2 regions of the Leptolyngbya sp. GGD genome follow, and region 1 is predicted to be linked to the other one. Evidence: predicted binding sites of a transcription regulator. Region 1 holds the regulator's gene; the other holds the start of a gene.
What was found. Region 1 encodes NtcA, which controls nitrogen genes in cyanobacteria. Its sites were predicted from a motif close to TTTGTANNNNNNNNTACAAA; they were not measured.
Positions count from the first base shown of each region.

Region 2: the regulator NtcA is predicted to act here: its motif matches at 3,960-3,979, upstream of nadA (quinolinate synthase NadA).

Region 1 is NZ_JAPQKE010000001.1:657,557-665,812, reverse strand. It holds gene OU814_RS03185 (DUF6220 domain-containing protein) at 1-432, shown strand, start outside; gene OU814_RS03180 (sulfurtransferase) at 435-1,262, shown strand; gene OU814_RS03175 (hypothetical protein) at 1,449-1,898, opposite strand; gene OU814_RS03170 (DUF5615 family PIN-like protein) at 1,968-2,321, opposite strand; gene OU814_RS03165 (DUF433 domain-containing protein) at 2,318-2,650, opposite strand; gene OU814_RS03160 (RNA polymerase sigma factor, RpoD/SigA family) at 2,785-3,771, opposite strand; gene OU814_RS03155 (hypothetical protein) at 4,499-4,621, shown strand; gene OU814_RS03150 (vWA domain-containing protein) at 4,638-5,255, opposite strand; gene fabI (enoyl-ACP reductase FabI) at 5,280-6,080, opposite strand; gene ntcA (global nitrogen regulator NtcA) at 6,520-7,191, shown strand; gene OU814_RS03135 (DUF3084 domain-containing protein) at 7,311-8,256, shown strand, end outside.
Region 2 is NZ_JAPQKE010000004.1:252,231-260,486, reverse strand. It holds gene OU814_RS20405 (Dps family protein) at 155-685, opposite strand; gene OU814_RS20400 (IS1 family transposase) at 924-1,298, shown strand; gene OU814_RS20395 (Asr1405/Asl0597 family protein) at 1,279-1,500, shown strand; gene dacB (D-alanyl-D-alanine carboxypeptidase/D-alanyl-D-alanine endopeptidase) at 1,497-2,858, opposite strand; gene nadA (quinolinate synthase NadA) at 2,971-3,930, opposite strand; gene OU814_RS20380 (four-carbon acid sugar kinase family protein) at 4,063-5,376, opposite strand; gene OU814_RS20375 (hypothetical protein) at 5,432-5,842, opposite strand; gene OU814_RS20370 (pentapeptide repeat-containing protein) at 6,247-6,681, shown strand; gene OU814_RS20365 (glycosyltransferase family 9 protein) at 6,796-7,755, opposite strand; gene metK (methionine adenosyltransferase) at 7,955-8,256, opposite strand, start outside.

The sequences.
Region 1 (8,256 bases):
CTGCTGAGCAACACTGAAATGATGACTCACATTCACGCCGAAACATCCAGTAATCGGCTCCAGATCGGATTTTATGCGCTTTCGATTCTCTTTAATCTCTGTCTGATTGCCCAAGTTCTCACAGTTGGTCTTGCCTACTTCTACAAAACCGACTGGTGGAACATTCACGTTTTACTAGTTCGAGGATACAGTGCTCTTTCTCTGATCCTCTTGGGCTATGTGTTTCTCTGCGCCTTTCCTCAACGAGTCCGAATTCTGACGATTAGCTTGCCGATCTTGCTCGGACTGCAATTTCTCACCATTCATCTCAAAACATCTTTGCCGATCGCAGTTTTTCATCCTTTAATCGGCTTCTCTCTGCTTTCCGTGTCTTCAACGCTTGTCCATCGGGTCGGGCGTGTTCTTTCCCCAAATCTTGCGCAGGAGGTATAACAATGTACGCTCATCCTGAAGTTCTCGTCGATACGCAATGGCTTCAAGACCATTTAACTGAGCCAAATCTCCGAATTTTAGAAGTTGATATGAGTCCTGATCTCTACAAAGATGCTCATCTTCCGGGTGCAGTGTTTTGGAGTATTTTCGATGATTTACTGCTGCCGAATCTGGGACAAAATTTAGATGCGATCGCATTCCAATCTCTCCTCTCTCGCTCTGGTATTACTCCAGAAACAATGGTTGTTGCTTATGGGAGCTATCCCGGCACTGGAGCCTGGATCTTCTGGCTTTTCAAACTCTTCGGACATGACAATATCCGCGTTCTCAATGGGGGATATCAAACATGGAAAGCAGAAAATCGCCCGCTTGCCGCAGAACTCTCGACCGTTTCTCCAGTTCCAGAAAAAGCAGTTGCACTGAATCCCGATTTGAGAGTCTTAAAAGAAGAAGTTCAAACTGCGATCGACCATCCCAATACAGCTTTATTGGATGTTCGGACACTCGAAGAATTCCAAGGCAAAATCTTTCTGAATCAGCCGCCAACTGGGAACGAACGAGGTGGACATATCCCCGGTGCAATTCACATCGAACACCTTGCAGCGTTGAATCCAGATGGTACATTCAAATCGTTTGAGGAACTTCAGAAGCTCTATGGTGAAAAGGGCATTATTCGCGATCGAGAAATCTTCCCTTACTGTGCGATCGGTGGTCGTTCTGCCTTCGTCTGGTTTGTCTTAAAGTACCTTCTCGGCTATCCCAGAGTCCGAAACTACGACGGCTCTTGGAACGAGTGGAGTCGAATCTCAGAACTCCCTGTTGAGTCATAACGACGTAACGAAGAATCTCTGTCATGATTCTTCTTCAGACACCGCGCACCAAATGACAGACCGCGCGGTGCCCAATCCGAACTTCCCAGGGTACTAACCTAATTCCATGCCTGAATTCTAGCTTTACAAGCACATTCGCACTTAATTTATAAAAATTCACTACATCAAAATTGTTCGACTGCTGCGCTATTTGCGAAACAGCTTCCACCATTCATCTTGAAATATCTCTTGATCTTTAACGCTCACAGGCTCTACATCATCACCTGTTTTGAAAATATCTGCTGTTGGGCGAATTAGCTGACCATCTTCACCTACTCGATAAACTTTGCGCCCCAAAGCCATATCTATTCCCATGCCTGTTAATATGACCCTGCGGCTCGCTCCGTAGCATACTGGTAGGAGACTGTGCAAACTAAGCTGCTCTCGAACTTTCTTGAAAGACTCGAAGAAATGCCAGTCTGTGTTCTCAATTACACCACCCGCCCACCGCAAACTGATACGACATTCAGTGCAACGACCAGAATCTTCAGTCCAGTCTCGACAGCCTAACTCAATGGTTGCCGGAAGCAAATGATCATCTACATCTTTCAACTGGATTTCGTATTGACCAACAGAGCGTTCTGGAACTTTAGACATTCACCTCTCCTAAAGTATTCGTAATACTTGTGACTTCAAGCTATTGATTCAAACCATTGATTTTGTATTTCAAAATGGAAAGGTCATAATTTGATTAGTCCATTCTTCAGCTGTAGAGGCTTCCCAAATTAAGATAATGGCATCGATCGATTCACCAATTGGAAGATTCTGAGAAAGAATCAAAACCCCGGGGCTTGTCTGCACTGTAATAAATTGGCCAAATTCAATTGGCATTGTCTTACGATCGTGCGTTACTAACACTCTGTTATCTCTTGCTGCAAGTGCCAGAACTTCTGGGTCTTTTATTCCTTCTAACCCTGCGTCATTAGCTGAACGAAAATCCAGTCTTGGCTCTCTGCGAATTGTTCCAGTTACAATGGCTTGTCTCAAATCAGCATCAGCCTGAAATCGAATCTCTGTCATACGGCATTGTGCTTCTGAGCTTGAGCCGCTTTCAATTTCTCATACAGTAACGGATTCTTCTCTTTACAATCCTGTTGTAATTGCTGAAACTCTGCTTCACCTGCTTCCAGATAAGCATCAATTAACTTTCGGTTGGCGAGATAGAATGCGATCGCACCATAGACCTGTTCCAACGAAAGCAACGGAAAATTCTGAGCAATACTTTCAGGTGACTCTCCATCTAAAAATGCATAAACAATCGAATCGAGAGAAATGCGAGTGCTTGCGACCCAATATCCTGTCTCTCGCTGTTCAATATAGGACTTTGCCAAAATAGGAGCCAATGCCATAAGAGAACCTATCCTTTTGTTGCCTAAATTTTAGACGCAATGCTTTACTTCATCCTAGAAAATTGCCGCATCTTCCAACCAAAAAAAGGGGGCATCAAACTGATGTCCCCTCTGTGAGTTATAAAACCCTAAACTTAGCTAGCAATGTACTCGCGCACATTCGCCTTGCGACGACGTAAATGATCCAAAGCTTGCCGCTCTAGCTGACGAACCCGTTCCCGGCTCAAGTTTAAGCGATCGCCGACTTTTGCCAGCGATAACTCGTGCCCATCTTGCAACCCATAGCGCAAGTTCAGCACTTCCTTCTGCTGCGGAGTCAAATCCGTCATTAACGTTTCAAGATCCTGACGGAGCAAGTCTTGAGTCAAATAAGCATCCGGCGAAGGGCCATCGTCCTCAAGTAGCTCTTGCAATTCAGTATCTTGATTATCTCCAACTCGTAAGTCTAGCGAGACAGGCTGACGAGACATCAATAAGAACTCCCGAATCTGTTCCGGCTCAAGCTCTAATTCAGCCGCGATCTCAGCCGCCGTGGCACTGCGCCCTAATTTCTGAGCTAGCTCGCGCTGAACTCGCTTAATCTTGTTCAGCTTCTCCGTAATGTGAATCGGTAATCGAATCGTCCGGGCTTGCTGAGCGATCGCTCTTGTAATCGCCTGACGAATCCACCAGTACGCATACGTCGAGAACTTATACCCACGAGTCGGATCAAACTTCTCTACGCCACGCTCTAAGCCAAGTGAGCCTTCTTGAATCAAATCCAAGAACTCTAAATTACGCTTCTGATACTTCTTCGCGATCGACACAACCAGGCGCAGATTCGCTTCGATCATCTTCTGCTTAGCGCGACGACCCCGTTGAAAAATACCATTCAACTCAGAATCACTGAGATGAACATGCTCAGAAAACTCCTGCTGCGTCGGCGCGTGACCCAGCTTCTTCTCAAGCTTTTCTTTCTTCTCTTGCAAGGTCATCATCTGCTGAACCTGCTTCCCGTAGAGAATCTCTTGCTCGTGTGTCAACATCGGCACACGACCAATCTCATGCAGATACGTCCGCACCATATCAGCCGTATAGGTGGGGCTAGGAGTGGATTTAGATTTGGTATTGGCAGTAGCCATGTGCAGTCAACTCCGTGAAATGAAAACTTTAGACAACAAACTCGAATCGATTCCAAGCCGATACAGGAATGAAATGCTGTTTAACTCCACCCTGGGAAGGGGGATAAATCTTTAGCACGCTTACAAAATAAGGGGTACAAGCACGAACAGCCGAAAGTGTAGCGGTGAGGTTCAGGACTCTAAATCGAAGTCGTTTCGACTTTACTTAATGATAAGACGAATTCTAAATAAAGTAAAGAGCCTTACAGGGAAATTACTCAGGAATTTCAGCAAATATTTAGCTTTCCAAAGTAAATTGCAAGACATGGGCATTACCCTAAAACTTCATTTAAAACTTGGTGAATTGATTCTTCTATAATGACGGTTTGATTTACAGTTGGATAGAGTCTCTAGAGAGGGATAACCGTACTTTTTTAAGTGCTGCTGTTATGATTTCTGACTTGCGCATTTAGAGAATGTTCCAGTGAGCCAAACCCCGTATCCATCAACTGGTCTATGGATTTCATTCTGACAGTTCAATCCACAATTTATTGTGAAAAAATGGGGACATTTTAGGCTACTTTTCAGATATGAAATTGAAGTGTCATTAAGGTGACGATTTCATTAAAAACTGGATCAAGTCTGCAACATTGGTCAGCTTAAAACAAAGAGCAATTATACTTATCGAGAACCGTCATCGGTTTTGCGACGCGGGTCGGTATCCCGATGAGGTTCGGAGCTTTTCGTTGTGGTTTCCTGGCTATTCCTTCAGGTAGGTATTGCTGCTGCGACTGACCAATTGGGTGCATCGAGTCGATTGACTGGGCTTGCGATTTTAGGCTCGATCGCTGCTCATTCTGCCCAAACTTAATCGCTGTTTTAGCGTGCTAATCTACGATCGCATTCAACAACACTTCTGCCAAACTCATATCTGCCATATCATCCATCGTCACCGTGTCGCAGATATCAAACTTTGCTCCCACACTTTGAAGCTGATCGTCGAGAACCTTCAAGAATTTTGTCGCACTGGCGTCTGATCCAACTTGAATAAAAGAAATGGCTAATTCTTCATCGCGTTCCATTTTCTGTGTCGCTTGCACGATCGCTTCAATCACGGCTCGACGATCGTCCGGCTCACCATCGGTAATGACTAAAATGGTTTCTCCAGTTTTGCTCTGCCCTGTGGCTTTGCGGCGAAAATAATCTTCGGTGGCATCCCGCAACACTGCTGCCAGATTGGTCGAGCCAACCGGATCGTTTTCCATAAAAATCTGTGCGACTTTGCTCGTCGTCACATTCTCGTACCGTCTGAATCGGCTAGAAAACGTATAAACCGTAATACCGTCGGGATCAAACTGTTCGCATTTGCGCGCCAGTGCCAGCGTTGATTCTTGGGCTGCTTCCCAACGACTGCCGCCCCCAATTTGATCATTGGTAGACATACTGCCACTTTTATCCAAAATCAAGGTGTAGTCTCGATTTTGCAAAGTTTCAAAATTGGGCACGGCACATCTCCTATCGTCTAATTGCTATCCAGCACTGGGCTTCGATCCCGTCATCCCCATAATTTCGTAGCCTGCATCGACGTAGATCACCTGACCCGTGATCCCGCTTGATAAGTCACTACAGAGAAATGCTGCGGTATTCCCGACTTCGATCTGCGTCACAGTTCGACGTAACGGCGCAACTTCTTCAACGTGGTGAATCATATCGAGAATGCCACCGACTGCCGAGGAAGCCAATGTCCGAATCGGACCTGCTGAAATCGCATTGACTCGAATATTGTTCTGCCCTAACTCATTTGCGAGGTAGCGCACGTTCATTTCCAATGCTGCCTTGGCAATTCCCATGACGTTATAGTTCGGGATGACTTTCACACCACCGAGGTAAGTCAGCGTCACGATACTACCGCCTTCGCTCATTAGAGGTTTTGCGGCTCCAGCTAGTTGCACCAGCGAGTAAGAACTGATATCCAACGCCAGCGAATAACCCGCGCGCGACGTTTTGGAGAAATCGCCGGATAAATCATCTTTGCTAGCAAATGCGAGACAGTGGATCAGAATATCCAACTTGCCCCATTTGTCTTTCACGGTATTGAATGCGCTCTCAATCTGTGCGTCATCTTGCACGTTCAAAGGCAAGAACAAACTGGGATTGAGCGGCTCGGTCAAGTCGGCAACTTTCTTTTCCGCTTTGCCGGTTGCATCCGGTAGATAGGTGATGCCAATATTTGCGCCTGCTTTGTGTAGCTGCTGAGCGATGCCCCATGCGATCGAGCGGTTGTTCGCGATTCCCGTTACAAGTGCGTTCTTTCCAGTCAGGTCTAGCATGGTCTTCTACCGTGTAAAGCATTTATGAGGATAGCAGAAAGGGATCCCTCTCGAACTGCTCTTCGCTGACGCGATCGTCCCAAGCTTGGCGGATCGAGAATCGAATTGCGTCATTTCTCAGTTCGGTTTTTCTGCCAGCGAATCCTCTCTGATTCTGGTTCGGAATCCTTCATGATTCCTTAATGCCTCGCCCTAGAATATTCGTGCTTTCACGGTATGATCTGTGGAAATTATTGGGTCTGCCCAGAAGATTCCAGTAGATCGACTCGAAATTGCGCCTTCTTCTTAGAGAATTTACTGAGTTTTCTGAAGATCAAAGCGAAATTGTAGTTTACGACACTAAAACAGATCATAGACTCAGTTTTAGTGGTCTAAAGTCATCGATTGCTTACATAGACTGTTAGACTTCCCAGCTTCACTCGATACGACAAGGAAAGAAATGGTAGTGACCAAGGATAAACCGCTTGCAGCGATGTTTCGTCAGATTGGAGGGGGAGCATATCCTCCTGTTGTAGAGACGTTTGAACGCGGTAAGACCATCTTCTTTCCGGGCGATCCGGCGGAGCGGGTCTACTTTCTCGTCAAGGGTGCGGTTAAACTCTCACGGGTGTACGAGGCAGGAGAAGAAATTACCGTCGCGCTGCTTCGAGAAAATAGTGTGTTCGGGGTGCTTTCTCTGATCACAGGACAACGTGCCGATCGCTTTTATCACGCAGTTGCCTTCACCCCTGTCGAATTGCTGTCTGTTCCGATCGAACAAGTTGAAAAAGCGCTCAAAGACAATCCCGAACTCTCGATGCTGATGCTGAAAGGCTTGTCGTCGAGAATCTTACAAACTGAAATGATGATCGAAACGCTGGCGCACCGAGATATGGGATCGCGTCTTGTTAGTTTCCTCCTGATTCTGTGTCGTGACTTTGGTGTGCCCTCACAAGAGGGGATCATGATTGATCTCAAACTGTCTCACCAAGCGATCGCTGAAGCAATCGGCTCGACTCGCGTCACAGTCACCCGCTTACTGGGCGATTTGCGTCAGGACAAAATGATCTCAATTCACAAGAAAAAAATAACCGTTCATAATCCGGTAACGCTTAGTCAACAATTTACCTAATTCGATTAGAATTCAGTCCTGAGTGACTCACGCGAATCATAGAGCGAGCAGTCATAATGAAAGGCAAAGTCTGAAAGTGCCCTTAGAGTGCAGTATGTCTAGGGGTTTGTGGGAGCGTCATGTCCGATGTCGGGCTAATTCTAATTTTGGTGGTGTTGGTGTTAGGAGGGGTGATCGCGACAGTCGGCGATCGCTTAGGAACGCGCGTGGGAAAAGCCCGCCTCAGCTTGTTCAATCTCCGTCCCAAACAAACAGCAGTTGTCGTGACGATTTTGACGGGCACGCTGATTTCTGCCTCTACGTTAGGCGTTTTACTGCTTGCCAGTCGCACCTTTCGAGAGATGGTGTTGAACTTCGGGCGAATTCAAGCCGATTTGCGGGCGACAAATCGTGACCTCGATAAAGTCACGGCTGATCTCAAAACCACAGATCAGCGAAAAGCTGAGGTTGAGAAAGATCTAGAGCAAGCGCGATCGGAACGTGCCCAAATTGAGGAATATCTCAAGCGCCTCAATGCCAATCTTCAAGTTTCAGTCGCTCGACAACGAGAAACCGATGCCCAACTTCGCAGGACAGAAGCGCAGCGAGATCTCACCCGCAATCAGCTAGAAACAGTTTCTCAGCAAGCACTTTCGCTCCGCAACGAAATCAATCAGCTGGAATCTGAGCAGCAGGCGTTAATTGAACAACGGGATCAGGTGAAAGCCCAAATTGCGGAACGAGATGCGCAAATTGCGGAACGAACTGCCCTGATTGAAAAGCGCGATCGCGAAATTAATGAGCGCGATCAAGTCATTGCTCAACGCGAAGCAGAATTGAAAACCCTGGAACAGCAGAGAGCTTTTCTCGTGGCAGCCGTTCAGCAGATTCAGCAAGATGTGGAACAGATTCGCCGAGGTGATCTGGCAATTTTTCGGACACAAGTGCTGTCTTCAGGCGTTGTGCGCGTCGTCGAACAAGGTGGAGCCAAAGCAGCGGTCGATCAATTACTGCAATTGGCAAATCAGACCGCGATCGAGTCGCTTCGCCTGGGGCAGAACAATCAGCAAATTGTGCAAATCCCGA
Region 2 (8,256 bases), on a different contig from region 1:
TTATTGATTGGCTTATCTTCTTTATTGAGAAGAGGTTTCAATAAACTGCTCAATTCAGATAAAAAGCCCCTTCTTTTGGGGAAGAGGCTGTGGGGTTCTTGCGTTTATTTTGAGAAAAACTTTTACTCTAAGGAGGCTTAGACCACCCAGAAATCTATCGCTTCAAGCTATCCGGTGCTAGGAAGTGAGCAACATGGAATGCTCGATCTTCTGTTGCCAACAAAATCTTTTCTAGCAAAAAGCGCGTTGCGCGATCGCCGAGGCTTTCTGCTTGAGCAGCCTGACGACGCAGTAGGTCAATAATTGCCTGTTCTGCGACTAGATCGTGCTCCAACATCGATCGACAACTGTAGGCTCCATCCGGTTCTGGTGCAAAACAGCATAACTCAGCCAACTTTGAGAAGCTTGCGACTGGAACGCCGCCCAAGCCTTCGAGGCGCTCCCCAATTTCATGAGCATGGTCTTGCACAGCCTCATAGCTTGTTTCAAAAAACTCATGAAGCGAGTAAAACTCTGCACCTTCGACAACAAAATGATGCTTTTGATACTGCAAATACAGTGCTTGAAAACTTGCGAGCAAAGCATTCAAACCTTCGCAAACTGGCTCGGTTGTTGTGTGATCGAGTAAAACTGGGTTTTCAGCGATTTGACCAAATTGACGTATCAAAACTTGCGTGCTGGACATTTTATTCTCCTAATGATCTAGAGAGCTTAGCTGTAAAAACAAGACAGTTCAGAAACGCTGGAATGATATCTGTACAACCACTTTCTTCTACATAATTGGCGCATTTTCTATGAGAAATCAAGTGAAATTCTGTATGTTTTTATTCATTTCAAATCGCAATTGAGAAAAGATTTTATCTAGAAATTTTTCGTTTCATTCATATCAACTTTCTCCTAGAATGCTGCTGCACAAGTAAGTCATGAAATGCCCTAGCTGTGGCTCAACCCAGATTAATAAAAACGGGCACTGCCGAGGGAAACAGAACTACCGCTGTAAAAGTTGTGGTCGTCAATTTATCGCAGCGCGATCGACCAAAGGATATTCCGACGATGCCAAGCAAATTTGTCTGAAAATGTATCGCGATGGCATCGGATTTAGAGCGATCGAGAGAACAACAGGAGTTAGCCACAACACCATTATTAATTGGGTAAAGCAGATGAATGCTCAAGAGCAATCCGAACCTGATCCCCCGGAGGCTGTATCCTTACAAAACTGTGCAAATTCGGAACTCCAGTCTTCGAGTCTTACTGAGAAAGATTTTTTTACGCAAAATTATGAATTTAAATCCTATTGAGATTAAAGGCGGTCATCGCTGGCAAATTTATCACCGGCTTTGCGAATTGGGGATCGCCTGTACCTGTAATGCTTATGAACCTTTGATTGTCAAAGTCGAGACTCCAATCGCGCTCGTGCAACTATGGAGCGTTGCAAAACACATCACAACGCCCCGTCAGACCCAAATCGCATGGCTCGAAACTTGCTGGAACTGTCGTTAACAATTCCGCAATCGCGTTAAAGCCACTACTAGACTGTCAACCGAAGCGCGAACTGTCGAAGCAGAATAGCCAGAATTCACAATCACACTAAATACAACGGGAGAATAGCCTGGAGGCGTAACGTAACCTGAGAGTGACACCACACCAGAGATTGTTCCAGTTTTGGCAAAAACAATGCCGCGAGCGGGGGTATTTCGGAATCGACTACTTAAGGTTCCGCTCACGCCTGCAACAGCGAGCGATCGCCGAAATACATCTGCATTCGCTCCTTCAGCCATCGCTTGCAACGTTTGCACAAATGCCTCTGCACTGGCGCGATTACGATCGGCAAGTCCTGAACCATCGACCATACTATAGCGATTCGGATTGACTCCCAACTCAGACAGGATCGATCTAACAGCAGTGACTCCACTCGCGGTCGAGTCCGATCCATTGGGGTCTTGCAACCGTCCCAACGTTTTTAAAATCGCTTCTGCATACGCATTATCGCTTTCCTGATTGGTTTCAAAAATCAGGCGTGAGAGCGGGGGGGAAATGACCGATGCGAGTTCTACTTCTCCAGGAGGTGCAGGAGTCCGTTTCACCAGCGTTGAACCTTTGACCTGAATCCCGGCATTGGCTAATCGGTTCCGAAACTCACCGACAAAGTAATTGCCAGGATTGGGGACTGCGCCAGTGTAAATATTATTCTGATTCAACATCAAACTGTTGACAGGCGGTGCATAACCTTGTCCTCGATCTTCTTGATCCCAGTAAGGATTAAAATCAGCCCCTCTAAAAACCGTGTCATCTCCAATCAGTAACCCAACTTGTCGAATCCCTTTTTGGCGAAGTTGCTGCGTCAGCGAGTTTAACTGTGCCGAACTGAAACTTGGATCTCCTTGACCGATGACTCGCAAGGTTGCAAGCTCTGAAGTATTGCTATTGCCGAAAACGGGAGTCCGGAGCTGGTACTGCGCACCCAGCCGAGTCAGAGCAGCAGCGGTTGTGAACAGCTTGTTATTAGAAGCGGGAACAAGCTGAGTGAAAGGATTGCGAGAATAAAGATTTTGCCGTGTGCCTCGTGGAGCTTGAGTTTGAACTAAAACGCTCCAACTGGCTGGAAGCTGATTGACAATACGATCGAGCGTTCCTCCCAATTGCGCTGGACAGATGCCTCCATTGGTGGGAGCGGGTGTTGTGGGTCGAGGCGTGATAGGCAGCGGTGTCGTGCGAGGTGGAATAGGGAGCGGTGTCGCGCGCGGCAGCGGGGTGAGCGGCGGCGGAAATAGCGGTGTTTGGGCGCGGACGGGAGCAAAAAGGCTTTCAGACGCGATCGACAATGCCAGTGTTGCACAAACCAGAGGAGCCAGCTTCATAGGAGCGATTTCCGGGTATGAATATTCATCGGCATTGACTACTGTACCGATGGATTTGTTGCCCAATTTTTGATTGTTTGCAATCCGAAATCGAGCAACAAATCGCTGAATATTATACGCTCATCGCCAGCATTTTCTGAATTGGACGCAATGCTGCAATCCGAGTCGATTCGGGCAGGGTGATCTCTGGCGTTTTATTTTTCATTGCCAAATACAATTTTTCCAAAGTATTCAATCGCATGTGGGGGCATTCATTACACGCGCATTGATTCAAGGGAGGAGCCGGAATAAATTGCTTATCGGGTGCAGCTTTCTGCATTTGGTGGATAATGCCGGGTTCAGTTACCACGATGAAAGATTGTCGATCGCTCTTTTGACAATAGTTCAGCAAGGCTGTGGTCGAGCCGATGTAGTCAGCGTGACGCAGCACCACTTCCTCACATTCTGGATGTGCAATCACTTCTGCATCAGTGTGCTGAATTTTTAACTGCACCATTTTCTTTTCAGAAAACGTTTCATGTACCATACAGCTTCCTTGCCAGAGCACCATGTCCCGCCCCGTTTGCTCGATCACGTATTTTCCAAGATTACGATCGGGTGCGAAAATAATCGGCTGATCAGCGGGAATCTGATTCACAATCTTGACCGCGTTGGCACTGGTGCAGATGATGTCACTCATTGCTTTGATGTCTGCGGTGCAATTTATGTAGGAAATTACCAAATGATCAGGATATTTCGCCTTAAATTTAGCAAACTCATCGGGCGGACAGCTATCTGCTAAGGAACATCCTGCATTCAAATCGGGCAGCAAAACGAGCTTATCTGGATTGAGAATTTTCGCGGTTTCTGCCATGAAGTGAACGCCTGCAAATACGATCACATCCGCATCAGTCTGAGCAGCTTGCTGCGATAAACCTAGCGAATCGCCGAGATAATCAGCGATATCCTGAATATCTGGATCTTGATAGTAATGCGCCAAAATTACCGCATTCAATTCACGTTTGAGATCTGCGATCGCGCTAAATAAGTCGCGGGGCAGAGCAGTTTTAACAGGAGCAGCAGTCGTAAACATGCGCGATCGTCGGTTAGAGAGTTTAGTTAATTATAGTCTAAACTACCAAAAATAAAAGTGTCATTTCGGATTAATTTACCAAGAAGTGGGGAACAAGGAATGAAAACTCCCTACTCCCCACTTCACTAGCCCCTACTTCCCACTCAACCGCCGATAAACCGTCGCCAATGCTGTTTCATCTCCCACATTTCCCGGAAACAGCACGACTGGCAAATTCGGAAACTGAGGATGATCTGAATCAGTTCTGACCATCGAAACGCCTGCTAAAACCTGTCCCAAAAGTCTCGCAGTTCTCAAGGCTAATCCCTTACTCAAGGTGTCATTTGAAGTAATGCCACCTTTACTAATCAAAAATCCAATATCTGCAGGCAAATGCTGCAAAATATCCATCAACAATCCAGAAACCGATTCCCCAAAATTCAACCGAGTTTGGGCATCGTCAAACGTCAACTCTGTCCGACTCGTGTAAACTACAGGCGTGTTTCCAGCATTGTGAATCTCATTAATTTTCTCAACTGCATCATTGAGCAAAGCATCGTGAGCATCATTTGATCCGACTAACTGCTCAACTTGAATCTCAACCCCAACTGTCCCCGGAGCTTCCAACAATTTCTGCAATTGCTCAGTCGTTTTCTTCACATGCGACCCAACAATTACCGCACCTGGCTTTCCTTCCCGCACATACTTCGCCATTTCTGCCTGTGCGATCGGTTGCGCTCCCAAATTCGCGAGCGACGTTAACAAACTCGCTGCACTCCGAAATAAAAATCGTTTCCCTTCAGATGCCACAGCCAATACATCTGACGCAAACTGATCCATATCCCATTGCGTTTCAGAGTCTACAACGCAGCATTGATTATTTTGTAACTTATCTAATCGCGCTTGAATTCCCGATCGAATATCCGCGAGCAAAAATCGCTCAACTTGATCGGCTCGAATTCGCCCGTGGGTCTTCTCTTCAACGTAATCAGGCAAATAGCTATGCTTGTATCCAAAAACGGAATCCTTCGCAAATTCAGTTTCATGAACAGGTGTATCCACTCCATTCACTTTCAAATAATGAATACTATCGCGAGTCGTTCTCCCCCCTTCAAAAAAGGCTGGAACTAAGAAATGAGCATCAAATGGACCAAGTTCCTCTGCGATCGCATCAGTTTCAATCGGATAATGTCCTCGCAACGTCGAATCTGATCGACTCACGACTAGGAAATCCTCAATTCCGGTTTGAGCGATCGCTGTCTTTAAATTGCGACAGACTTCCTGCGTAATCGATTGAGCGGCTTCAGGAGTTAGCGATCGCGTGTTCGTCAAAACAAAAAAAATCGGTGCATCGTCTTGCAAACCGAACCGTAGGGTTTCTACATCCCACTGCATCAGAAGCAAACAACTATGCACCGTCTGAGATCCAGTTGGATCATCATCAAGAACAATAATTTTAGGTTGCATATTCCTGACTCCTGGGCATTTACAACGCTCAATCTATCAGGAAAAGCGCCCTATTCTACTTTTTAATGTCCTTCGCCATCTTGAGGAACATGTCCATGTCTGATCCAGCCGTGCGCCGAGAAGTACTCTCAGCGGTCTTGCTCTCGGCAGGACTGCTTTCAACGATCGGAGCCGCATTCGTTTCAGGCTTGCCATTGACGATGCGATCCATTGCCGAAAGCTCTTGAATAAACTCTTTCTCTTCTGGGCTGTCCACAGTTTTTGGGAAAGTCCGTCTGATTTTCTTCGAGGTCTTCATGTATTCCAAGTTGCCAAACGTTTGCGCTTCATTGGAATCTAAAAAGAAAGCACCGCCTTCTTTCTCAGGACGAACAGCCTTCTCTCGCTTCGGGCGCTCTACAGGTGCGGATGCTTCAGCTTCATTCGATGTTTGTTTTGAAAAGAACCCACGGATAAACCCGGTCATGAGATGTCTTCGCCTCTAACTTTTACATTACTTAAAGTTGATTTTACCAAACTTAATATCTGTTTAGTGTTACAAGCATGGCAATTCTCAATCCATCCACTTGCCTTCGAGAAAAACAAGTGAACTAAATTGTCCGAATGTGAGGATAAGTTGAGAAATTCCCCGAAGGACAGGAAAATTTGGCAGAATTAAGGCAGATAGAGCTTCTTAGGCAGTTCAAGAACTTCAATCCAGCCAGTGCAAATTCGCTGCATTGCACTTTAGGCGAACTTCAATGAGACAAGATTCCTATCGATCGAGGGAGACGTTCTGGAATCCGATTTCATAGTCTTGAAGTTATTGATATAACTCTGCACGAACTCAATTTATAAACCTGCTCTTACGGATTCTGGGAGGATATGGCTATGTTTGCAAAAGTTGGCATCGCTTTAGCTTGTGCGACTGCTCTGTCGATCGCGGCTCCAATCCGAGCAGAAAATCCACAACATGTCCAACGACTGATTCAAACGGGTGCATGTTCCGGGTGTGATCTGACAGGTGCAGATTTAAAAGAACTGCATGCCTTAGGCGCTGATCTCCGAGATGCAGACCTCACAGGCGCAAATCTCACAGGTGCAAATCTCGAAGGCGCAGATCTCACAGGTGCGATTCTCAAAGATACAAATCTGAGCGGGATTAACCTGACGAATGCATCGCTCGATCGTGCAAATTTAACCAATGCCAACTTGTCAAGCGCGCGTCTCTACAATGCAGAAACATTCGGCGCAATCCTGACAGGCATCAACATTCAGAACGCTGAAGTCTACGGCAGTGGCATTGCAGCAGGCGGCGAATACTAATCAGTTCACCAGAGTACCCTAATCAGAACTGAGGATTATTTGAGCCAAATCTTCTCAATTCGCTGCGATTCGGCTCAGTTCAACGCTCCAGATGCTGCTAACCGAGCGAACGTTCTATCCTCCCCAAACGCGATCGAGAACCATCTGTGGGGCAATGTCTGCCATCTTTCCAGTCGGCGACTTGATGCCCAAAACGCGATCGCTCTTTGGCAAAATCTTCGCAGGTTCCGTTTCGCCGAGTAATGCCAAGGTAAACGTCTGAGCCGCGATCGCCGCATACATAGGTGCGCCATCAGTAGTAAGAACTAGACTGGCTCCAGCGGTCATGGCGACCAGTTGCCCCATATTTTCAGGTGCAGAAGTTTTGGTTCCAGGACACAGTTTGATCAATTCAGCGACCAGTGCTGCATTCTCTTCATCTGCGATGAGAACAAGCGGGAGATCCGGCTGCTTTTGCTTGAAATCTGCAATGATTTTTTGCCAATTCTCGATCGGATAAGACTTCAAACGTCCCTTCTTCTGTGTATCCGCACCTGAATACATCAGAACATAACCGCCATCTTGCAGTCCTAGCCGCTTGCGCTCTGCATCTGCCCATTCCAAGTCTTTCGTTGGCACACTGACTGCAAGTTCGCCTAACGGTTTATCAATCTTTAATCCCTTCAAAATGTCGTGATAGACTGCGGCTTCATATTGCTCCGGTCTAAACTCGACTGCCTGAGTCAGAAATCTCTCTGTGGCTGAACTTCTACTAAATCCAATTCGGGTTGGAATGCCGCTGAGCCATAAGAGAAATCCAGTGCCCCAACCTGGGCTAAGAGAAAGCGCGATATCGTATTCGCGATCGCGCAACACCCCGAGCAAATTTCCCCAATCTGCCAAACTATTGCTGCCACTAAAATCGAACAAAATTGTGTCGCTGACTGATTTAGAGACGCGATACGCTGCCTTTGCCCTTGGCTCCACGACCACATCGATTTGGGCATCAGGATAAGTCGCCTTCAAATCATCCAGCGTTGGAAAAAATAGGATTTGATCGCCAATGCCGCCAGGCACTAGGGCAAGAATTCTCATAAGACAGTTATTGTAAGGCTGCATTCCGCCCTTAATTCTACGGGAAGAAATCGTTCAAAGAAAGAACGAAATTCAGCTTAATTGTATTTCTGAGCGAAATCGATTGAATGTGTCTCAGGAAACAGGAACTCAATCATAAAAAAGCCTCTAGAAGAACGAGAGTCTCACTAGAGGCTAAAGGGGATGAGAAGGCTAAATCTTAGCCAACTGCGGTCATCGATAATGCAGCTTCTTTCAAGACAGCCGCTTTATCAGTTTGCTCCCAAGGAAGCTCTAAGTCAGGACGACCAAAGTGACCATAAGCTGCGACATCTTGATAGAAACGACCATCGCGATCGCCCGGTGCAGTCCGTAATCCAAAGGTCTGAATGATTCCGGCAGGACGCAACTCAAAATGAGTCTTCACCAATTCCAGCAAGACTTCTTCGCTGACTTTGCCTGTGCCAAAGGTTTCGATCATGATGCTCACCGGACGAGCAACCCCGATCGCATAACTCAATT